DNA from 3 places in the Streptomyces sp. NPDC026673 genome. Region 1 is predicted to be linked to each of the others. Evidence: riboswitches for the same ligand, from Rfam matches in the RefSeq annotation. Region 1 holds a riboswitch; each other region holds the start of a gene.

Region 1 (7,424 bases):
ACGACCTCTGGTGCAGTCCCAGATTCTCGTAGATTTCCAACGACGCCGTGGAGTGATTAAGGGTAATGAAGTGCAGTCCGGGGATGTCCTCGGCCATCAGCCGCCGGCACATCTCCGTCGCAAACTCGACCCCGATCGCCCGCACCGCGGCCGGATCATCCTTGACCGCGAGGATACGGTCCGCGAGCTCCCGCGGGAAAGGCGCGTTGCCGAGCTGGGCGAAGCGCTCGATCTGCTTCACGTTCGTGACCGGCATGATCTCGGGAATGATGGGCGTTTCGCAACGCGCCTTCCCGACCCGGTCACGCAGCCGGAGGTAGTCCTCGGCGTCGAAGAACATCTGGGTGATGGCGTAGTCCGCGCCGGCCCGGCACTTCTCGACGAAGTGACGCGTATCACTTTCCCAGTCCGTCGAGCGGGGGTGCATCTCGGTGAAGGCCGCGACGCCCACGCAGAAGTCGCCCGACTCCTTGATGAGCCGGACCAGTTCATAGGCGTAGTCGACACCCTCGGGGTGCCGCTGCCACTCCCCCATGGGGTCGCCGGGCGGGTCCCCGCGCAGCGCGAGCATGTTGCGGATGCCCGCGTCCGCGTACTGGCCGATGATATTGCGCAGCTCGGCGATGGAGTGGTCGACGGCGGTGAGGTGGGCCACGGGGGTCAGGGTGGTGTCGGAGGCGATCCGCTCGGTCGCCCGGACCGTGCCCTCGCGGGACTTGCCGCCCGCGCCGTAGGTGACGGAGACGAAGGTCGGGCCCACCGCCTCGATACGGCGGATCGCGTTCCAGAGCGTCCGCTCGCCCTTCTCGGTCCTCGGCGCCATGAACTCGAACGAGTACGAACGCTCGCCAGAGGCCAGCAGCTCACGAATGGTGACCGCGTGATCGGTCCTTGTCGAGGCGGTTCCGAGGGCCATGCGCCTCAGGCTATCGGCGAGGGCTGGGCCGTCCCAACAGACGACGCGAAAATGTCCACTCCTTGGACATGCGGCGCTCGCACCCCGAGACGTCGCGGACCGGCGACCCGGCCCTAATCCCCCGCCCGGCCCTTGATCAGTCCCGGCTCGGTGCCGGCTCAGTCCTCGTACGAGCGCACCCGCTTGGCCAGCTCGGCCGCCGCCGCGCCCGGGTCGTCCGCCTCGGTGACGGCCCGTACGACGACGATCCTGCGGGCGCCGGCGTCCAGCACCTGCTCCACGTTGGACAGGTCGATCCCGCCGATGGCGAACCACGGCCGGTCCGTGCCCAGGCCCGCCGCGTAGCGGACCAGGCCCAGGCCGGGTGCGGGCCGGCCGGGCTTGGTGGGGGTGGGCCACACCGGCCCGGTGCAGAAGTAGTCCGCACCGGGCTCCACGGCGGCGGCCGCCGCCTCGGACTCCGAGTGGCAGGACCGCCCGATGATCACCTCGTCGCCCAGGAGCGCGCGGGCGGCCGGCACGGGCAGGTCGCCCTGGCCCAGATGGAGGACGTCCGCCCCGGCGGCGTGCGCCACGTCGGCGCGGTCGTTCACCGCGAGCAGTCTGCCGTGCCGTCCGCACTCCTCCGAGAGGACCGCGAGGTACTCCAGTTCCTCGCGGGCCTCCAGGCTCTTGTCGCGCAGCTGGATGACGTCGACCCCGGAGGCCAGCACGGCCTCCGCGAACGCGGCGAACTCCGCCAGGCCGCCCTGGCGCTTGCGCGCGTCGGTGCACAGGTAGAGCCGGGCGTCGGCAAGCTGGGCGCGGGCGCTCGTGCTCGTACTCGTACTCATGCGGGCGGGTCCCCTCGGGTGGCTGCGGACGACGGGTCGGGGCGGTCGGTCAGACGGCGAGCGCCTGGGCGCGGCGCTTCACCTCGGTACCGCGGTTTTCCCGCAGCGCCTGGACGGGGGTGCCGGGCAGGCTCTCGTCCGGGGTGAACAGCCACTCCAGGGTCTCTTCGTCGCTGAACCCGTCGTCCTTGAGCACGGTGAGCGTGCCTGCGAGGCCCTTCACGATCTTCCCCTCGCCGATGAAGTCGGCGGGGACCATCAGCACCCGGTTCTCACCGCGGCGCACGGCGATGAGCTGGCCCTCCTTGATGAGCTGGCGGACCCGGGTCACCTCCACGTCGAGGCGCTCGGCGATCTCGGGGACGTTCAGCCAGGAAGGAATGAGGGAGTCAATCTTTGCGTCGATCTCGGTCACAGGACAAGCGTGCCATCCCGGACCGACACCTTGGAACCGCTCGCGCCACGCATTGCTCCGTCCTGACGGGTCCGCTACGCGCCGGCAACCCCCGCGGGACCCGCTCCGGACCCGCTCGCGGCCCGTCGGGAGCCGGAATCCGGGAGCCGGGAGCGGAATCCGGGAGCCGGGAGCCGGGAGCCGACCGGTGGCTCAGACGACCGCGGCCCGCAGTTGGACCGCGGGGTCGGCGGCCAGCGCCTCGTCGAGGCGGACGCCGCGGGCGACCAGTTTGCGGGCCTGGGCCAGGTCGCGGGGCCGTCCCACGGCGAAGAGCGCGACCAGCCGCCCGTCCCGAAGCCACAGCACCGACCAGGCGGGCCCGTCCGGGTCGCCGCGCAGCAGCATGTCGTCGGAGTCCACGTGGTACCCCGCGTACTGCACGAAACGGCCGAACTGCTCCGACCAGAAGTAGGGAACGGGGTCGTACACCTCGTCACCGCCCAGGATGTTCGCGGCGGCGGTACGGGGCCCCTGCACCGCGTTGTCCCAGTGGTGGATCAGCAGCCGCTCCCCGTACCGCGCCGACGGGAAGGACGCGCAGTCCCCCACGGCGTACACGTCCGTCACCGAGGTGCGCAGCCGGTCGTCGGCGAGGACCGCGCGGTCCGGCCCGAGGTCGACGCCCGAACCGGCCAGCCACCCGGTCGCGGGCCGGGCGCCGATCCCGACGACGACCGCCTCGGCGGCGAGGACGCTGCCGTCCGCGAGGCGCACCGCCCCCCGCTCGACGGAGGAGACGACCGCGCCGGTGCGCAGGTCGACGCCCGCCTCCGCGTACCAGCCGCGCATGCGTTCGGCGATCCGCGGCGGCAAAATCCCGGCGAGCGGGCGGTCGGCCGCCTCCACGACGGTCACCTCGCACCCGGCGAGGCGGGCGGCGGTCGCGAACTCGGCACCGATCCAGCCCGCGCCGACCACCACGACCCGGTGCCGGCCCTCCAGCACGGGCCGCAGCGCGGTGGCGTCGTCCAGGGTGCGCAGCACGTGCACACCGGGCGTGCCCTCGCTGCCGGGGAGCATGACCGGCTCGGCGCCGCTGGCGAGGACGAGCTTGTCGTACCCGACCGGGCCGCCGTCGGTCAGGACCTGCCGCTCGCCGGGCCGCAGAGCGCTCGCATGGCGTCCGAGCAGCAGCTCGACCCCGATGCCGGCGAAGTCGACATCCAGCAGCGGACCCTCGTCGGCGCCGAAGAGCACGCCCTTCGACAGCGGTGGCCGGTCGTACGGGGGATGCCGTTCCGCGCCGAGCAGCGTGATCGTCCCGCCCCAGCCCTGCTCGCGCAGGGACACGGCGGTCTGGACTCCGGCCATTCCGGCCCCGACGACGACGACGCGCTGCTCGCTGCTGCTGGTCACGCGATCACCGTAACGCCGCGGGGGCGCCGTCCGGGCGTACCAGTGCCCTACTCGCTGCGGATGGTGCGTACTAAGGTGGCCGGAGAGCACTCGCGGGAGCCCGGCGCACCGGGCTGAGAGGGCGGCTGGGCGGCCGCCGACCGTACGAACCTGATCCGGGTCATGCCGGCGAAGGGAGGAGCGGGAACATCATGCACCGTCATGACGTCGTCGTGATCGGCGGCGGGATCATCGGGCTGGTCACCGCGTGGCGGGCCGCCGGACGCGGCCTGCGGACGGTGGTGGCGGACCCCGAACCGGGCGGCGGCGCCGCCCGGGTGGCCGCGGGAATGCTGGCCCCGGTCACGGAGGTGCAGTACGGCGAGCAGGCGCTGCTGGAGCTCAACCTCGCCGCGGCGCGCCGCTACCCGTCCTTCGTGGCGGAGCTGGAGGAGGCCACGGGACTCGGCCTCGGCTACCGCACCTGCGGCACCCTCGCCGTCGCCCTGGACGCCGACGACCGCGCGCAGCTGCGCGAACTCCACGCGTTCCAGGACTCCTTGGGCCTGCGGTCGGAGTGGATCAGCGGTCGCGAGTGCCGGCGCCTGGAGCCGATGCTCGCCCCCGGCGTGCGCGGCGGGCTGCGGGTGGACGGCGACCACCAGGTCGACCCGCGACGCCTGGCCGCGGCGCTGCTGCGCGCCTGCGAGCTGTCCGGGGTGACGTTCCGGCGGTCCCGGGTGGAGCGCGTGGACGTCGCCGGGGACCGCGCGCACGGAGTCGTCCTCGAGGACGGCACACGGCTCGCCGCCGGGCAGGTGGTGCTGGCCGCCGGCAGTCTCAGCGGGCGGATCGGCGGGCTGCCCGAGCACGCGCTCCCGCCCGTGCGGCCGGTGAAGGGACAGGTGCTGCGGCTGCGGGTGCCGCCGGCGTACGCGCCGTTCCTGTCCCGGACGGTACGGGCCGTGGTGCGCGGCGGGCACGTCTACCTCGTCCCGCGCGAGAACGGGGAACTGGTCGTCGGGGCCACCAGCGAGGAGATGGGCTGGGACACCACGGTCACCGCCGGCGGGGTCTACGAACTGCTCCGCGACGCCCACGAATTGCTGCCCGGCATCACCGAACTGCCGCTGGCCGAGACACAGGCCGGGCTGCGTCCCGGCACACCCGACAACGCCCCGCTGCTGGGCCGCGGCGCGCTGGACGGCCTGGTGATCGCCACCGGGCACCACCGCAACGGCGTGCTGCTCACGCCGCTGACCGGCGACGTGATGGCCGAGATCCTCACCGGGGCGGACGCTCCCGCGCCGGCCCGGCCCTTCTCCCCCGACCGCTTCACGCCCCAGGAGCAGTACGCATGACCGCCCCCCTCCTCCTGTCCGTCTCCGTCAACGGCGAGGCCCGGGAGGTCGCCGAGGGCGTCACCCTCGACCGCCTCGTCGCGACCCTGACCGCCGCCCCGTCCGGTGTGGCGGCCGCGCTCAACGAGACCGTCGTCCCGCGCGCCCAGTGGCCCGCGACCCCGCTCCGCGACGGCGACCGCGTCGAGGTCCTCACCGCAGTCCAGGGAGGCTGACCACCATGGCCGACGACCCGCTGATCATCGACGGCACCGCCTTCGACTCGCGCCTGATCATGGGCACGGGCGGTGCGCCCAGCCTGGAGATCATGGAGCAGGCGCTGCTCGCCTCCGGCACCGAGCTGACCACGGTCGCCATGCGGCGGCTGGATCCCACCGTCAAGGGCTCCGTGCTGTCCGTGCTCGCCCGGCACGGCATCCGCGTCCTGCCGAACACCGCCGGGTGCCACACCGCCGGCGAGGCCGTCCTCACCGCCCGCCTGGCGCGGGAGGCGCTCGGCACGGACTGGGTGAAGCTGGAGGTGATCGCCGACGAGCGCACCTTGCTGCCGGATCCCGTGGAGCTGCTGGACGCGGCGGAGACGCTGGTGGACGACGGCTTCACGGTGCTGCCGTACACCAATGACGACCCGGTGGTCGCCCGGAAGCTCGAGGACGCGGGGTGCGCGGCGATCATGCCGCTCGGCTCGCCCATCGGGTCGGGGCTCGGCATCCGGAACCCGCACAACTTCGAGCTGATCGTCGAACGGGCGACGGTGCCGGTGATCCTGGACGCGGGCGCGGGTACGGCGTCGGACGCGGCCCTGGCGATGGAGCTGGGGTGCGCGGCGGTCATGCTGGCCTCCGCGGTGACGCGGGCGCAGGAGCCGGTGCTCATGGCGGAGGCCATGCGGCACGCGGTGGCGGCCGGGCGCCTGGCGTACCGGGCGGGGCGGATCCCCCGGCGGCACTACGCCGCCGCGTCCTCCCCCACTGTGGGTCTCGCCACTTTCGACCCGGAACGTCCCGCCTTCGGCCCCGCCTGAACCGAGCGCCGACCCGCTCCCGCACCGGGTCGCGGGCCGGGTCACGGGCCGGTTGCGGTACGGCACGGGTGGGGTACAACGTGGGCGCGTTAGCCCAGAAGGGTCATGTCGGACCGTAAACTCCACCTTCGTGGATACGACGCTTCAGGACCCGCTCGTCGGGCAGACGCTCGACGGCCGATACCGGGTGGAGTCCCGGATCGCGGTCGGCGGCATGGCGACGGTGTACCGGGCGCGGGACACCCGCCTGAACCGCGTGGTGGCCCTGAAGGTCATGCACCCCGCGCTGGCCGCCGAGTACGGCTTCGTGGAGCGCTTCATCCGCGAGGCGCAGTCCGTGGCGCGTCTCGACCACCCCAATGTGGTGCAGGTCTACGACCAGGGCACGGACGGTACCTACGTCTATCTCGCCATGGAGTACGTCGCGGGCTGCACCCTGCGCGACGTACTGCGCGACCGTGGCGCCCTGCCGCCCCGCGCCGCGCTGGACATCCTGGAACCGGTGCTGGCCGCGCTGGGCGCCGCCCACCGCGCCGGGCTGGTGCACCGGGACATGAAGCCGGAGAACGTCCTCATAGGGGACGACGGCCGCGTGAAGGTGGCGGACTTCGGCCTGGTCAGGACGGCGGACACGCACACCACCTCCACCAGCGGCGTCCTCGGCACGGTCTCCTACATGGCGCCGGAGCAGATCGAGAGCGGCACGACGGACGCGCGCACCGATGTGTACGCCTGCGGGGTGCTGCTCTTCGAGATGCTGACCGGCGGCAAGCCGCACGCCGGCGGGACCCCGATGCAGGTGATCTACCAGCATCTGAACGAGGACGTGCCCGCGCCGTCCGCCGCGGCCCCCGGGCTCGCCCCGCAGCTGGACGCCCTCGTGGCCGAGGCGGCCGCCCGCGACGCGGGCCGGCGCCCGGCCGACGCCGCGGAGCTGCTGCGCCGGCTGCACGCGGTACGCCAGAGCATGAGCCCCGAGCAGCTGGACCTCGTGCCGCCCGCCGCGCGCGTCCCCGTGCCGGGCCCCGCCGCCCCGGCCGGCGCCGAGGAGCGGACGGCGGTGGTGCACCGCACCAGCCGTCTGGAGCTGCCGCCCGAGCCGACGCGCCGGCAGCCCTGGCCGGCACCCGAGCCGGCACCCCGCCGCCGGCGTCCCGCGGCGGTCGCCGTGGTGGCGGCGCTGCTGCTGATCCTGGGGGTCGGCGCCGGCGTCTGGTACATCAACGACGGCCAGTTCACCCGGACCCCCGCCGTCGTCGGGCTGCCCCGGGAGCAGGCGGAGCGGCAGCTGAAGGACGCCGGCCTGCGGGTCAAGGTCGCCGAGGCGTTCGACCCGACCATGACCAAGGGCAGGGTCGCCTCGACGGACCCGGGAACGGGCGAGCGCATCCGGGACAACGGCACGGTGACGATCACCGTGTCCAAGGGCCCGGAGCGGGTGAAGGTGCCCGATGTCGTGGGCACGACGCTGGCGGAGGCCAAGCAGCGGCTGAAGACC
Region 2 (7,424 bases), on a different contig from region 1:
GTCCAGCTCCTCATCGACGCCATCGAGGGTGTGGACGCGGGCCGCCCGGTGCAGCAGGTCATGCCGACCGACCTGATCGTCCGCACCTCCTCCCAGCGACGCTCGCCGCGCACGACCGTCAGCCCGCCCCGCGGGCCCGCGAGGGGATAGGAACGGCCCCCTCCGGGGCGAGAAGAGTCCGCCCCGGGGGGATTTGTCCGCCCCGGATGAAATCGCTATCAGCAGGTGTGTCACGCCACGACATCGTCATTCCTATGATGGGCGGATGGTGGCGCGACGGTGGAGGGGTCGATGACTCAGGGGGCAGGTCAGGGACCCATGCTCGGTACCTCGTACGGCTGGTCTCCGGACCCCGCGGAGGCGATGGCGCACGGCGCGCCCACGACACCGGCGGCGCACCCCGCCACGGCCGTCGGGGCCCCTCCCGGCCACCAGGCGGGACAGGAGCCGACCATGATCGACGAACAGCTGCTGCCGGAGTACACGCCGACCCAGCGCGACCTCCCGGTGGTCACCGCGGCCGACCCGCAGGCCCTCGGCCCGCTCTACGTCGTCGGCGACGTGCACGGCTACGTCGACCGGCTGCGCGACGCCCTGTACGCGACCGGCCTGATCGACTCCGAGGGGCACTGGGCGGCCGGGAACGCGCGCCTGTGGTTCCTGGGCGACTTCACCGACCGGGGCCCGGACGGCATCGGCGTGATCGAGCTCGTCATGCAGCTGTCCGCGGAGGCCGCCGCGGCCGGCGGCTACGCCAGGGCCCTGATGGGCAACCACGAACTGCTGCTGCTCGGCGCCCACCGCTTCGGCGACACCCCGGTGAACTCCGCCGCGGGCACCGCCTCCTTCCTCGCCGCCTGGCGCCTCAACGGCGGCCAGACCAGCGACATGGAACGGCTGCAGGACCACCACATCGCCTGGATGTCCCGGCTGGACGCGGCCGCCCTCGCCGACGGCCATCTGCTGCTGCACTCCGACACCACCGCGTACCTGGAGTACGGCACCACCATCGACGCGATGAACGACGCCGTCACCGGCATCCTGCAGCGCGGCGACGCGGACGAGTGCTGGGAGCTGTTCCGCAAGTTCACCCGGCGCTTCGCCTTCCGCGGCGAGGCGGGGCCGCAGGCCGCCCGGGAGCTGCTGGACACCTACGGCGGCCGGCGCGTCGTACACGGTCACAGCCCCATCCCGTACCTGCTCGGCGAGCCGGCCGGGGAGCTCGGCGCCGAGCAGCCGGACCGGTCCGCCGTCGTCGAGGGCCCCCATGTGTACGCGAACGAACTGGCGGTGGCGATGGACGGCGGAGTGACCATGGACGGCAAACTCCTGGTCGCACAGCTGCCGTTGTAGACCCCGAAACCCCCATTTTCCGGAAACACTCTGTCACCGCGTCACCTCCGCGCTCTACCATCGGGATATCCGTAGGCAGCTTCTCCTCCGCTTCCGCCCAGCCGGACCGGACCTTCGTCCTTCGTGAACTCCGGGGCGGCACCGGAGACGGAGCATCGGGGGATGCACATGAACAGCGCTCCACACCTGCTGACCGAGGACCGCCCGGAGTTCGAGCGCGCCCTCGACACGGCTCTGCACTCGGAGGGCACGCGCTCCGCTCTCGCCGACGCGCGGAACCCTCTGAACGCCGAGCAGTTGCGCACGCTCGCGCTCAACGCGGCCCAGTCGATCTCCGCATGCGCGGCGCCGGAGTACGAGCAGTTCGTCAAGGTCCGCGAGACCTTCGCGGAGCAGCGCCGCGAAGCGCGGACGTCGTCCGTGAACGGCCTCGGCTACGCGGCCGCCGCGGCCCCGGTCGCCGCGGACGGCCCCGGGGCCGGGCTGTTCGCGATCGTCGCCGTGCTCACGCCGATCCTCGCGGGCACGGCCGCCCTCATCTTCCTGGTGCTCGGGTACGCCCTGCGCTTCGGGCACCCCGAGCCGGCGATCGCGCCGCCGCTGCGGCAGGCCGGTTGGCTCTTCGCGGCCGTCGCCGCCTGTGGCATCGTCATCGGGATGATCGGGCTGCTGCTCACCGCGCTGCGCAACGGCTCGACCGCCCTCCACGACCCGCCCGACGACGAACCCCGCGACGTCGCGCTCGCCCGCGAGCTGTGGCGCCGGGCCCTGGTGGAGCGGGGGCTGCAGCCCTTCCTCACCGAGGCCCTCGCCAAGGCCGCCGACGCCGCCCCGACCGCACCCTCCCCGACCACGGGCCGCGACTCCCGCATGCCGCGGCTCGGTTACTCCCGCCCCGACTTCAGCAGCCCGGGCCCGGAATCCTCTCCCGAGCCCGGACACCGCTTCACCAGCCCCGACTTCTCCAGCCCGGACTTCTCCAGCCCCGACTACGGCGGCCCGGACCACGCGCCGGACTGACACGGCGGACCCGGGGGCGTTGTCGTACCCCCGTGCCACAGTGCGGGCATGGACACCGACCGGTTCTGGCAGCTGATCGAATCCGCCCGCTCCACCGCGGCGGCCGGCGGTGAGCCCTTCGACGTGGTGCTGGCGAAGGCGCTCACCCAACGCCCGGCGCAGGAGATCCTGGAGTACGCGGAACGTTTCGACGAGCTGCACGACGCCCTGTACCGCTGGGACGTCTGGGCCGCCGCTTACCTGATAGGCGGCGGCTGTTCCGACGACGGCTTCATGGACTTCCGGGCGGGGATGATCGCCCTCGGCCGCGCGTGGTACGAACGCGTCGCCGCCGAGCCGGACAGCCTGGCCGGGCATCCCGCCGTGGTCGAGGCCGCACGGGCCCACCGTGACGACGCCCTGTTCTACGAGGAGGTCAACTACGCGGCCGCCGACGCCTTCGAACGGCTCACCGGCGACCAGGACGCCTTCTACACCGCCTGGGCCGCGTACCGCCCCGCCGGCGCCGAGGCCGAGGCGGAACCGGACATGGGCGAGGACTTCGACTTCGACGACGACGCGGAGATGCACCGCCGGCTGCCCCGTCTGGCCCGTTTGTACCTCGGCCCGGACGGCGGCCGGGAGTAGCGCCGAGGCGGTCGGCGTTCGCCCCGCCGCCGCTCCTCCCCGCGGAGGGGGCGGACCCGCGACGCCCCAGGGGTCGCGGGCCCGCCCGGTACGGACGCCGTTGGTGCCCGGCGGGTCAGTCCGCGATCGGCAGATAGACCCGGTTGCCCGAGGCCGCGAACTCGCGGGACTTCTCCGCCATGCCGGCCTCGATCTCCTCGGCCGTGTCGCCGTGGCGGCGGCGGATGTCCTGGGAGATCTTCATCGAGCAGAATTTCGGCCCGCACATGGAGCAGAAGTGCGCGGTCTTGGCCGGCTCCGCCGGCAGGGTCTCGTCGTGGAACTCCCTGGCCGTGTCCGGGTCGAGGGCCAGGTTGAACTGGTCCTCCCAGCGGAACTCGAAGCGGGCGTCGGACAGCGCGTCGTCCCACTCCTGGGCGCCGGGGTGGCCCTTGGCCAGGTCGGCGGCGTGGGCGGCGATCTTGTAGGTGATGACGCCGGTCTTCACGTCGTCGCGGTCCGGCAGGCCCAGGTGCTCCTTGGGGGTGACGTAGCAGAGCATGGCCGTACCCCACCAGGCGATCATCGCGGCGCCGATGCCGGAGGTGATGTGGTCGTAGGCGGGCGCGATGTCGGTGGTGAGCGGGCCGAGGGTGTAGAACGGCGCCTCCTCGCAGATCTCCTGCTGGAGGTCGATGTTCTCCTTGATCTTGTGCATGGGGACGTGCCCCGGCCCCTCGATCATGGTCTGCACACCGTGCCGCTTGGCGATGGTGTTGAGCTCACCGAGCGTGCGCAGCTCCGCGAACTGGGCCTCGTCGTTGGCGTCCGCGATGGACCCCGGGCGCAGCCCGTCGCCCAGGGAGTACGTGACGTCGTAGGCGGCCAGGAGCTCGCAGAGCTCCTCGAAGTTCTCGTAGAGGAAGCTCTCCTTGTGGTGCGCGAGGCACCAGGCCGCCATGATCGAGCCGCCGCGGGAGACGATGCCCGTCTTGCGGCGGGCGGTCAGCGGGACGTACCGCAGCAGCACGCCGGCGTGGACGGTCATGTAGTCGACGCCCTGCTCTGCCTGTTCGACGACGGTGTCCCGGTAGATCTCCCAGGTCAGCTCCTCGGCCTTGCCGTCGACCTTCTCCAGCGCCTGGTAGAGGGGGACGGTGCCGATGGGGACGGGGGAGTTGCGCAGCACCCACTCACGGGTGGTGTGGATGTTGCGGCCGGTGGAGAGGTCCATGACCGTGTCGGCCCCCCAGCGGGTGGCCCAGGTCATCTTCTCCACCTCCTCCTCGATGGAGGAGGTGACGGCCGAGTTGCCGATGTTGGCGTTCACCTTCACCAGGAACCGCTTGCCGATGATCATCGGCTCGGTCTCCGGGTGGTTGACGTTCGCCGGCAGGACGGCGCGTCCCGCCGCGATCTCCTGGCGGACGACCTCGGGGGAGACGTTCTCGCGGATCGCGACGTACTCCATCTCCGGGGTGATCTCGCCCCGGCGCGCGTACGCCAGTTGGGTCACCGGCCGCCCGGGCCCGCCGCGCCGCGGGAGGCGGGGACGGCCGGGGAAGACGGCGTCCAGATTGCGCAGACCGCCGCGCGGTGAGGTGTGTTTGACCCCGTCGTCCTCGGGGCGGACGGGGCGGCCGGGGTACTCCTCGGTGTCGCCGCGGGCGACGATCCAGTTCTCCCGCAGCGGCGGGAGGCCGCGGCGGACGTCGGTGGTGACGGTCGGATCGGTGTACGGGCCGGACGTGTCGTACAGCGTCACGTCCCGGCCGTTGGTCAGGTGCACCCGGCGGACGGGGACCTTGATGTCCGGGCGGGACCCGGTCACATAGCCCTTGTGCCAGCCGATTTCGCGCGCGTGTGCATCCTGCATGGTCATGAGACCCACTCCCTACGCCGGCATTACCCGGTAACAGGTTCAGCGGTCGGCGCAGCTGGTGGCCCTCGGCCGGTCAGCGCCCTCTCAGCCCGGTGCTCCGAGCTCCCGCGTTTGCAAAGGTGCCTCAACGCTAGCGGGTCCTCGCTGACGCGCACCAGGGGGTGTTGCGATGATCGGGTCGTGGACTCCGCTCACTCGCACGCACACGCCCATGGCCACGGCCACGGCCCGGTACCTCCGGTCTCCAGGCATCTGCGGAAGGTCATCACCGCGATCCTGGTCCCCTTCGTCGCGGCGGTCGTGGCCGGCCTCGTGGTGCTCTGGCCCGGCGGTGTGCCGGCGCACGACCGCACCGGGGTCGGCTTCGACCAGCAGACGCAGTCCGGACGGGTGGTGAAGACCGAGGACGTCAAGTGCTCGGACGTGAACGCCGAACCCGGCGCCGCGCCCGGCACCGAGACCGCCCCCTCCCCGGGCCCGTCGGCGGCTCCGTCGTCCGGGCCGGCGATCTGCCAGCGCGCGACGATCGAGGTCACCTCGGGCAAGGACCGCGGGCGCACCTTCACGGAGATCGTGCAGCCCACCCAGACAAGGCACTACACGCAGAACCAGAAGGTGCTGCTGGCGTACGCGCCGCAGGCGCCGCGCGAACTGCAGTACTCGGTGACCGACGTCGACCGGGCGTTCCCGCTGTGGCTGCTGGCCGGCATCTTCGCGGCCGTGGTGGTCCTGGTCGGCCGGCTGCGCGGGGTCCTGGCGCTGGTCGCGCTGGTCATCAGCTTCGCGGTGCTGACGCTGTTCATCCTCCCGGCGATCCTGCACGGCAGCAATCCGCTGCTGGTGGCGGTGATCGGCGGCAGCGCCATCATGCTGATCGCGCTCTACATGTGCCACGGCCTCAACGCCCGTACCTCGGTGGCGGTCCTGGGCACCCTGTGCTCGCTGCTGCTGATCGGCGTCCTGGGCTCGGTCTTCATCGACTGGGCGGTGCTCAGCGGCAACACCTCGGACGAGACTGGGCTGATCCACGCCCTCTACCCGGACATCGAGATCCGCGGTCTGCTGCTGGCCGGCATCATCATCGGTTCGCTGGGCGTGCTGGACGACGTGACGGTGACCCAGACCTCGGCGGTGTGGGAGCTGCGGGAGGCGGACCCGGGCGCGAGCCGGCGCCGGCTGTACTCGGCGGCGATGCGCATCGGGCGCGACCACATCGCCTCTGTCGTCAACACCCTGGTGCTGGCCTACGCGGGCGCGGCGCTGCCGCTGCTGCTGCTCTTCTCCATCGCGCAGCGCGGTGTGCTCGCGGTGGCGGGCAGCGAACTGGTGGCCGAGGAGATCGTGCGGACCCTGGTGGGCAGCATCGGGCTGGTGGTGGCGGTGCCGTTGACGACGGCGCTCGCCGTCCTGGTGGTGTCGGCGGACCGCGGCGGCGGCGACACTGTTCCCGGGGGCACCGGACGCGGGCACCGGCGCCGCGCCAAGTGACCCGGGAGGGGGCGGGAACGTGGTCGGACTGCAGGGCCGGGTGACCGGGACGGTCGGGCCGGGGCTGGTCGGCGAGGTGATCGTGCAGGTGCGGGGCGGCGCGGAGGCGTTCCTCGCGTATCCGGCGACCGCCGGGGAGCGCATCGAGAAGGGCACGGTCGTGGTGGTCGTGGAGCATCTGCCGCCGCGCACCGTGTACGTGGCCCCCGCGTACGGCTGAGCGGAGCGGTCCGCTCCACGTCAAGAAACCGGCAAGGATCCGCCAGGATCTACCGGTCCGTCACCCACGGGCGCACACTCCCGTACGCGGCCCCGATCGGGGCCAATCGTAAGGGGGCGTATGCCGATGCTGATCGGCGTTGCGGCGGGCGGGGCGCTCGTCGCGGTCATCATTCTGGTCGGCCTGTTCAGACTCATGTGGCGGGTCGCCGAGCCCAACGAGGCACTGGTCATCTCCGGCTCCAAGCACCGTACGGACGGTGTGGGCGAGGGGATGGGATTCCGCATCGTCACGGGGCGGGGCACGCTGGTGATGCCCGGGGTCCAGGTGGTGCGCAGGCTCTCGCTCGACCTCAACGAGGCCGAGCTGAACGTGGACTGCGTGACCCAGCAGGGCATCCCGCTGAAGGTGCACGGTGTGGTCATCTTCAAGGTCGGCGACGACATGGTGTCGATCGCCAACGCCGCCCGGCGTTTCCTGGACCAGCAGAAGTTCATGGCCGAACGGGTGCACAACGTGTTCGCCGGCCATCTGCGGTCCATCGTCGGCGGGCTGACGGTGGAGCAGATGATCCGGGACCGGGAGCGGCTGACGGCCGAGACCCGGGCCGCGTCGGGGTCCGAGATGGAGAAGCTCGGACTGATCATCGACTCGCTGCAGATCCACGAGATCGTCGACCCGACCGGGTACATCAACAACCTGGCCGCTCCGCACGCCGCCGCCGTCCACCGCGACGCGCGCATCGCGCAGGCGGAGGCGGACCGGCTGGCCACCGAGGCCGAGCAGCAGGCGGCGGCCCGCATGGCGGAGGCCACCCGGGACAGCCAGATCCTGCAGGCCGGCTACATGGCCGAG
Region 3 (7,424 bases), on a different contig from region 1:
TGCGCACGTGAAGGCCCACAACGAATCGCTGTCGGCCAACGTCGCCTCCCCGCTGGCGGTCGCACAGTCCCAGGCGGTCCAGGCCATCAACATCCGTCAGTAGTTCCCTCCCGAAGTCGACCGTCGTCCTGGACAAACCTGCCCTGTCGGGGACCGGTCACCTTCGAAGGGGTCAATTGGCGAAGGCCCGACCGCGGCCGATCCTCGTCGGTCGGTCGCGGTCAGGCTTGAATCTCCGGAATCGAGGGTTCCGCAACGGCCGTTTCGCGGACCCGTCTCACTGCTGCCACGGCCGGCGCACACCGGGCACTGCGGGATCCTTGCGCTCGTCACCGGGGGCCCTGTTCAGGGGAGTTCCGGACGGTCTCACCGGAGCTCGAGCGGTGCTCCTCACCGGCCCGGGTGACCTGAGGAGTCAGTCGAAGAGGGCAACGACTCCATTCACCCAGATCGCAAGGAACGCAAGAGCCCCCACCAGGCAGCCGACGCCCGCCAGCACACCGCCGACCGTCCACGGCTCGGAAGGCGCCTCGTACTCCTCCTCCAGGCCGTCCCGGTAGGAGGCGGGGTCGTCCCAGTCGACGGGGTGCCCCAGTTCCTTGGCGCAGGCGGTCCGCACCGCGATCAGTTGCCCCTCCGCGAAGGCGGTGGCAGCCATCGCCTCGGGGCCGCGCCAGGCGAGGGCCTTCATCCGCCACCCGGGAGAGCCGTACCGCGCCTCGAAGGCGGCGGTCTCATCGGCGTTGCGGTCCTCCTCGAGGTACATCCAGCGTCCAGCCTCGGCGGCGTCGCCGTAGAGCCGGTACACCTCGGCCAGACGCCGGCGGAGCGTCAGGTCATACGGGAAGGACGAGACGAGACCGCGCAAACGCTGGCGCGCGACGGGAACACGGCCGGCGACCAGGTCCGCGTCGACTCGGGCAAGGGTCTCTCTCAGGGGCATGAACGCATGATCGGGTAGCGCGCTGATCGATGGCGACCTGGTTTTGTCGCTTCAAGGCGCTCCCGCCGCGCAGAGTGCGGCCGGCGCCTCGGGCCGCTGCTCCATTCTTAGCCCCGCTCCGGCCCGGCCGCCGACCGCCCGCCCGCCAGTCGGCGAGGCGACGGCTGAGGAGGCAACCCGCTGTGGCTGGGGCGGTCGGCTCCGCGGCTTTACGCAGCCATCATGGGGCGGGCCTCGAAGATCGGGGCCCACATCTGGCTATTGCGGGCAGGCGAGGAGCCGGCCCGATTCGTGGCCGGCGTACGGGCTCGATCTCTCGCCCCATGGCAGTTCCCGCCCAAAGCCGCTGCACCGACCTCGCATACCGTGCGCCCGTGGACATCAACCCCGCTCAGGATTAGCGCACGCAGGCGACAGCCGATCTCTCAGCCCCGGACATGCCGGGCGGAACCGACCCGTTGAGTGACGACGAGATCGTGTCGGACTACCTGGAGCACTCCCGTCGCCTTGCCCGCGAGGTCATCCACGGAGACGATCCCTACGCCACCGCTTTGTACGTGATGGGTGCCACAAGCGAAGTGGACGTCTTCAGCACATACGACCATGCAGGCGGCGTGTATGTCATTTGGGGTGCCCTGACCGACTGGGTTGAACTCAGGCCGCACGAGGAAAACCTTGCGGTGCAGCACATGGTCGCCGCAGCACGGGAATGGCTGGTTCTTGACCATCACGACGATGCCGCCGTGCGCCGCTACCTCGACCACTGGCACGAGATCCTCGGTATCGGCGGAAGGTAGCGAGCGGTCGACCGGCAACCTCCACATCACAACAGCAGATCGCACTTCGTTCGGCAGCGATCGAGCCACCTGGAGGGCTCCCGCCATACGCGTGCCAGGTGACGCGGTGGCGGGCGGGGAGGATGACAGTCTCGCTTCACCACAGGTCAGCGTCTGCCCAGGTGGGCCATGGTTCGCAGCCTCAGTCTTCCAAACCAGGGACATAGGGAGTGGCATCAGCGTGGTAGACGGCCACCTCCTCGACGTCGGACTTGAGCTGTACCGTCCCGTTGCTGCTGTATCCCCTGATGACGTCCCGGGCCTGCTCCCATCGCGCGCTGCCGTAGCGCTCGGACATCCGCAGAGCCCATTCGCGGCGCGTGGACCGGCGATCCCCCAAGAACGGGACCGCGAGGTGGCCTCGCGCGGCACCGCCCACCAGCGCCTGTCTGACGGGTGGCGTCACCGGCCACGCACCTGACAGCCCTGTCACCCGAATGGCCCAATATGAGGTGCCACCCACATGGGTGAAGATCAAGCTGGCTAGTGACCCAACCGAGGCAATGCGTGAAAGGGGAACCACATGCGCATTCGACGAATCCTCGCCGCCGTCATCGCCACGGTAGCCCTCGCCGGACTCGGCCTCACAGGCGCCGCCACCGCCACCGCCACCACCGCCGCCAGCCCCACACCGGGTGAGTGCCAGGACGGCGGCGGAACGGTCGATTGGGCGACCAACACCTGCAAGGGCGGTACGTACGACGGGCAGATGGTCGACTGAGCCCCCCCTGGGCGCCCCGCAGCCACGTGCTGCGGGGCGCTCCCGCGTGAGCGCAGCCGGAGAATCGCAGGGACCGTGCCGAGCCACCGTGCCCGCACCGGATGCGGGCCGGTGCCCGGCGCCGTCCTCGGGACGTGGAGGGGCGCTCGGTGATGACCGATGTCGACAGCTGCCGACAGCTCGGCAGCGGGTCAGGACGTTGGTCGATGAGACGGCCGCAGGTCACGGCCGCCGGCGGTCGGCTGCGGTTGTGCGGATCACGCGGCGTCGAGTTGAGCGGCCAGGAACACCGCTGCCACCGAAGGGCGGACTGCGTACGTTGCACCCGCGCTCCCCTCAGGAGCCTCCCACCAGTAGAACGGAAGCCGCCGCTCACTGTTGCTGTGTCCCTTGCTCATGCCGGACAGCACCCCTGCCACGCGCCGCGCCGGATCACTCTCGTTCGGCCCGCCCAGGACCTTGTCCACCAACTCGGTGCAGTGGATCCCCCGACCGGGATTGCGTAGCAGGTACTCGAACACCCGCCGGGCCTGCGGCGCGATTTCGGTCAAGAACGTCGCGGCGCGCTCCAAGTCCTCCGGACCCCACTCCGAGGCCTGGTAGTGCCCTGCTTCTCCAGCAGTGCCTGACCCATCGTGGATCAGTCTCGGTCAGATACGCCGTCATGCCCGCCCCCAACAATTCGCCCCAGCGTGTGTGTCGTTCGCACCGTACAGATCCGCCAGGACACCGCGTGTCGAATCCGTGGGGAAGTTCTATCGGCAAGCAGTTCAGCAGAGGAAGCGCACAGGTCAAGAGGAGGACGGGACGCCGCCATGGAGCGCCTTCCAGGCGCCGGCGCCGACGCAGCGGCTGACATGCATGGTCTCGTCCGCGTTGTCGTGGTGATCTGAGACGTGCGGCGGTCTCGAATGTGTGTGCGAATTATTTGAACGTTCAGAACACCTGCGTGCGATCCGGCTGTATCGACAGATGCGGCTCGACAGCTGTGGACGCGAAGATCCGCGAGGCCCATGCGGCTGCGCGCTCCCGAAGCCGTCCCACAGCGAGGGCCGCGACCTCTGGGCCGTCTCCGGGTCGTGAAAGATCGGCCGAGGTCGACAGGGGACGCCTGAGGGTGACGGGAGCCTCACCCATCTGACCTGGGCGGCCCCAAACGATCTGCGACACTGGACGCACCATGCCTGCACCCGGAGAACTCACATTCGTCGCCCCGCGCGGAGCCAAGAAGCCGCCGCGGCACCTTGCCGACCTCTCGCCCGAGGAGCGCCGGGAGGCGGTCGCGGAACTGGGGGAGAAGCCGTTCCGTGCGAAGCAGCTCTCGCAGCACTACTTCGCGCGCTACGCCGACGACCCCGCCGCGTGGACGGACATCCCGGCCGCGGCGCGCGGCAAGCTGGCGGAGGGGCTGCTGCCGGACCTGATGTCGGTCGTGCGGCACAGCAGCACCGACAACGACACGACGCGCAAGACGCTGTGGCGGCTGTTCGACGGGACTCTGGTCGAGTCGGTGCTGATGCGCTACCCGGACCGGGTGACGATGTGCATCAGCTCGCAGGCGGGCTGCGGCATGAACTGCCCGTTCTGCGCCACCGGCCAGGCCGGCCTGGACCGGAACCTGTCGACCGGGGAGATCGTGCACCAGATCGTGGCGGGCATGCGCTCGCTGCGGGACGGCGAGATCCCGGGCGGGCCCGCGCGGCTGTCCAACATCGTGTTCATGGGCATGGGCGAGCCGCTGGCCAACTACAAGCGGGTCGTCGGCGCCATCCGCCGGCTGACCGACCCGGAGCCCGACGGCCTGGGGCTGTCTCAGCGGGGCATCACGGTGTCGACGGTGGGCCTGGTCCCGGCGATGCTGCGCTTCGCGGACGAGGGCTTCAAGTGCCGGCTCGCGGTGTCGCTGCACGCGCCCGACGACGAGCTGCGCGACACTCTGGTGCCGGTGAACACCCGCTGGAAGGTGCGCGAGGTGCTGGACGCCGCGTGGCACTACGCGGACGTGTCCGGCCGCCGGGTCTCGATCGAGTACGCGCTGATCCGGGACATCAACGACCAGGCGTGGCGGGCCGACCTGCTGGGCCGGCTGCTCAAGGGGCGCCGCGTCCACGTCAACCTGATCCCGCTCAACCCGACCCCCGGCTCGAAGTGGACGGCCTCGCGGCCCGAGGACGAGCGGGCGTTCGTGGCGGCGCTGGAAGCGCACGGCGTGCCCGTGACCGTCCGGGACACCCGCGGTCAGGAGATCGACGGCGCCTGCGGTCAGCTGGCGGCTTCCGAGCGCTGATCCGCGCTTGCTATCGTGACGGTCGTTTGCGGCCGTTTGCCGTGACATCACACAAAAGAACATCCGACAGGGGAGCGCAGACAGCGCTGAGAGTGCGGCAGAGCCGCAGACCCTCGGACCTGATCCGGGTCATACCGGCGTAGGGAGTCACACATGAGCACCACCCGTCGGCGTGCGGCCGGCACCGTCCTCGTCGTCGCGCTCGGCGCGACCGCGCTCGCCGCCTGCGGCAGCGACGGCGGCGACACCGCCGAGGGCGGCAGCACCTCCAAGACCGTGACGCTGGTCAGCCACGACTCCTTCGCCGCGTCGAAGGGCGTGCTGAAGGAGTTCACGAAGCAGACCGGCTACACCGTCAAGGTGCTGCGCGGCGGCGACGCCGGCGCCGCGGTCAACCAGGCCGTGCTGTCCAAGGGCAACCCGCAGGGCGACGTCTTCTTCGGCGTCGACAACACGCTGCTGTCCCGCGCCCTCGACAACGACCTCTTCGAGCCGTACGAGGCCAAGGGCCTCGACAAGGTGCCCGCGGGGCTACAGCTCGACGCCGCGAAGCACCGCGTCACGCCCATCGACTTCGGCGACGTCTGCGTCAACTACGACCGGAAGTACTTCGCCGAGCACAAGCTCGCCGTGCCGGAGAGCTTCGACGACCTCGTCAAGCCCGAGTACAAGGACCTCCTGGTCACGGAGAACGCCGCCACCTCCTCCCCGGGCCTCGCCTTCCTCCTCGCCACCACAGCGAAGTACGGCGACGAGGGCTGGCAGGACTACTGGAAGAAGCTCAAGGCCAACGGCGTCCAGGTCGTCGACGGCTGGGAGCAGGCGTACTACGACACCTTCTCCGGCGCCGGGGGCGGCAAGGGCGACAAGCCGCTCGTCGTGTCCTACGCCTCCAGCCCGCCCGCCGAGGTGCTCGGCCTGAAGACGCAGCCCGCGCAGGGGCCGACGGGCGTCGCGACCGGCACCTGCTTCCGGCAGATCGAGTTCGCGGGCCTGCTCAAGGGCGCGAAGAACACCGAGGGCGGCAAGGCGCTGGTCGACTTCCTGCTGGGCCGCGCCTTCCAGGAGGACATGCCGCTGAACATGTTCGTCAACCCGGTCCGCGACGACGCGGAGCTGCCCGAGGTCTTCACCAAGTACGCGCCCGCCATCAGCGATCCGGCCACCGTCGCGCCGGAGAAGATCGCCGAGAACCGGGAGCAGTGGGTCAAGTCGTGGTCCTCGCTCGTGCTGAAGTAACGAAGACCGCCGGGGGGACGCGCGCGAAGGCGGCGGCCGTCCGGCCGCCGGCGGTGCGGCTGGGCCTGATGGCCGTGCCGGTCGCCTTCTTCGCGCTGTTCTTCGGCTATCCGGTCGCCGCCATCGTCACCCGCGGGCTCCGCGAGGGCGGACGGTGGCGGTTCGGCCGGTTCGCCGACGTCCTGGGCGAGCCCGACATCCTGCACGTGCTGTGGTTCACCTGCTGGCAGGCGGCCGCGTCCACCGCGCTCACCCTGGCGATCGCGCTGCCCGGCGCCTATGTCTTCGCCCGCTTCGACTTCCCCGGCAAGCAGGTGCTGCGCGCGGTGGTGACCGTGCCCTTCGTGCTGCCGACCGTCGTCGTCGGTTCGGCCTTCCTCGCGCTGCTCGGGCGCGGCGGGCTGCTGGACGAACTGTGGGGCGTGCGCCTGGACACCACGGTGTGGGCGATCCTCCTCGCCCACGTCTTCTTCAACTACGCCGTGGTCGTACGGACCGTGGGCGGGCTGTGGGCACAGCTCGACCCCCGGCAGGAGGAGGCCGCGCGGGTCCTCGGCGCGGGGCGGCTCGCGGCCTGGCGGAAGGTGACGCTGCCCGCCCTCGCCCCCGCGGTCGCCGCGGCCGCGCTGATGGTCTTCCTGTTCACCTTCACCTCCTTCGGCGTCGTCCAGATCCTCGGCGGGCCCACCTTCTCCACCCTGGAGGTGGAGATCTACCGCGAGACCGCCCAGTTGCTGGACCTGCCGACGGCGGCCGTGCTCACGATCGTGCAGTTCGCCGCCGTCGCGGCGATCCTCGCCGTGCACGCCGGGACCGTACGGCGCAGGGAGAGCGCGCTGCGGCTGGTCGACCCGGCCCGCACCGCGCGGCGGCCACGCGGCGCCGGCGAGTGGGGGCTGCTCGCGGGGGCGCTCGGCGTGGCGGCGCTGCTGATCCTGCTGCCGCTCGGCGTGCTGGTCGAGCGCTCCCTGCACGGCCCCGACGGCTACGGCCTCGACTACTACCGGGCGCTGAACTCCGCGGCCGACAGCGGCGGGACCTTCCTTGTGGCGCCGGTCGCCGCGGTGTGGAACTCCCTCCAGTACGCGGCCGCCGCCACCGCGATCGCCCTGGTCGTCGGCGGGCTGGCCGCGGCCGCCCTCACCCGGAGGGCCGGGCGTCTCGTCCGCGGCTTCGACGCCCTGCTGATGCTGCCGCTGGGCACCTCGGCGGTGACCATCGGCTTCGGCTTCCTCATCACCCTCGACGAGCCGCCGCTGGACCTGCGCTCCTCGTGGATCCTCGTGCCACTGGCCCAGGCGCTGGTCGGCGTGCCCTTCGTGGTGCGCACCATGCTGCCCGTGCTGCGCGCGGTCGACGAGCGGCAGCGCGAGGCGGCGGCGGTGCTCGGCGCCTCCC

What was found. A riboswitch is a leader RNA that binds a small molecule or an ion and turns the genes downstream of it on or off. The one in region 1 is predicted to bind thiamine pyrophosphate.
Region 2: it holds a riboswitch for thiamine pyrophosphate, as region 1 does, so the genes downstream of both, thiC (phosphomethylpyrimidine synthase ThiC) here and thiO (glycine oxidase ThiO) in region 1, are expected to answer to the same signal.
Region 3: it holds a riboswitch for thiamine pyrophosphate, as region 1 does, so the genes downstream of both, AB0F62_RS06735 (thiamine ABC transporter substrate-binding protein) here and thiO (glycine oxidase ThiO) in region 1, are expected to answer to the same signal.

Annotation. Positions count from the first base shown of each region.
Region 1 covers NZ_JBEZXR010000033.1:76,301-83,724, reverse strand. The annotation lists gene metF (methylenetetrahydrofolate reductase [NAD(P)H]) at 1-916, opposite strand, end outside; gene thiE (thiamine phosphate synthase) at 1,075-1,749, opposite strand; gene AB0F62_RS22705 (Rv2175c family DNA-binding protein) at 1,799-2,164, opposite strand; gene AB0F62_RS22700 (FAD-dependent oxidoreductase) at 2,357-3,517, opposite strand; TPP riboswitch at 3,645-3,757, shown strand; gene thiO (glycine oxidase ThiO) at 3,754-4,902, shown strand; gene thiS (sulfur carrier protein ThiS) at 4,899-5,117, shown strand; gene AB0F62_RS22685 (thiazole synthase) at 5,123-5,926, shown strand; gene pknB (Stk1 family PASTA domain-containing Ser/Thr kinase) at 6,057-7,424, shown strand, end outside.
Region 2 covers NZ_JBEZXR010000002.1:103,945-111,368, reverse strand. The annotation lists gene AB0F62_RS02050 (LacI family DNA-binding transcriptional regulator) at 1-150, shown strand, start outside; gene AB0F62_RS02045 (metallophosphoesterase) at 319-1,353, shown strand; gene AB0F62_RS02040 (hypothetical protein) at 1,516-2,373, shown strand; gene AB0F62_RS02035 (DUF4240 domain-containing protein) at 2,422-3,000, shown strand; gene thiC (phosphomethylpyrimidine synthase ThiC) at 3,116-4,861, opposite strand; TPP riboswitch at 4,854-4,980, opposite strand; gene AB0F62_RS02025 (YibE/F family protein) at 5,042-6,349, shown strand; gene AB0F62_RS02020 (hypothetical protein) at 6,369-6,569, shown strand; gene AB0F62_RS02015 (SPFH domain-containing protein) at 6,690-7,424, shown strand, end outside.
Region 3 covers NZ_JBEZXR010000005.1:218,992-226,415, forward strand. The annotation lists gene AB0F62_RS06700 (hypothetical protein) at 1-103, shown strand, start outside; gene AB0F62_RS06705 (DUF6584 family protein) at 416-943, opposite strand; gene AB0F62_RS06710 (hypothetical protein) at 1,402-1,740, shown strand; gene AB0F62_RS06715 (hypothetical protein) at 1,922-2,077, opposite strand; gene AB0F62_RS06720 (hypothetical protein) at 2,303-2,500, shown strand; gene AB0F62_RS06725 (DUF6416 domain-containing protein) at 2,758-3,072, opposite strand; gene rlmN (23S rRNA (adenine(2503)-C(2))-methyltransferase RlmN) at 3,681-4,787, shown strand; TPP riboswitch at 4,846-4,950, shown strand; gene AB0F62_RS06735 (thiamine ABC transporter substrate-binding protein) at 4,941-6,026, shown strand; gene AB0F62_RS06740 (iron ABC transporter permease) at 6,095-7,424, shown strand, end outside.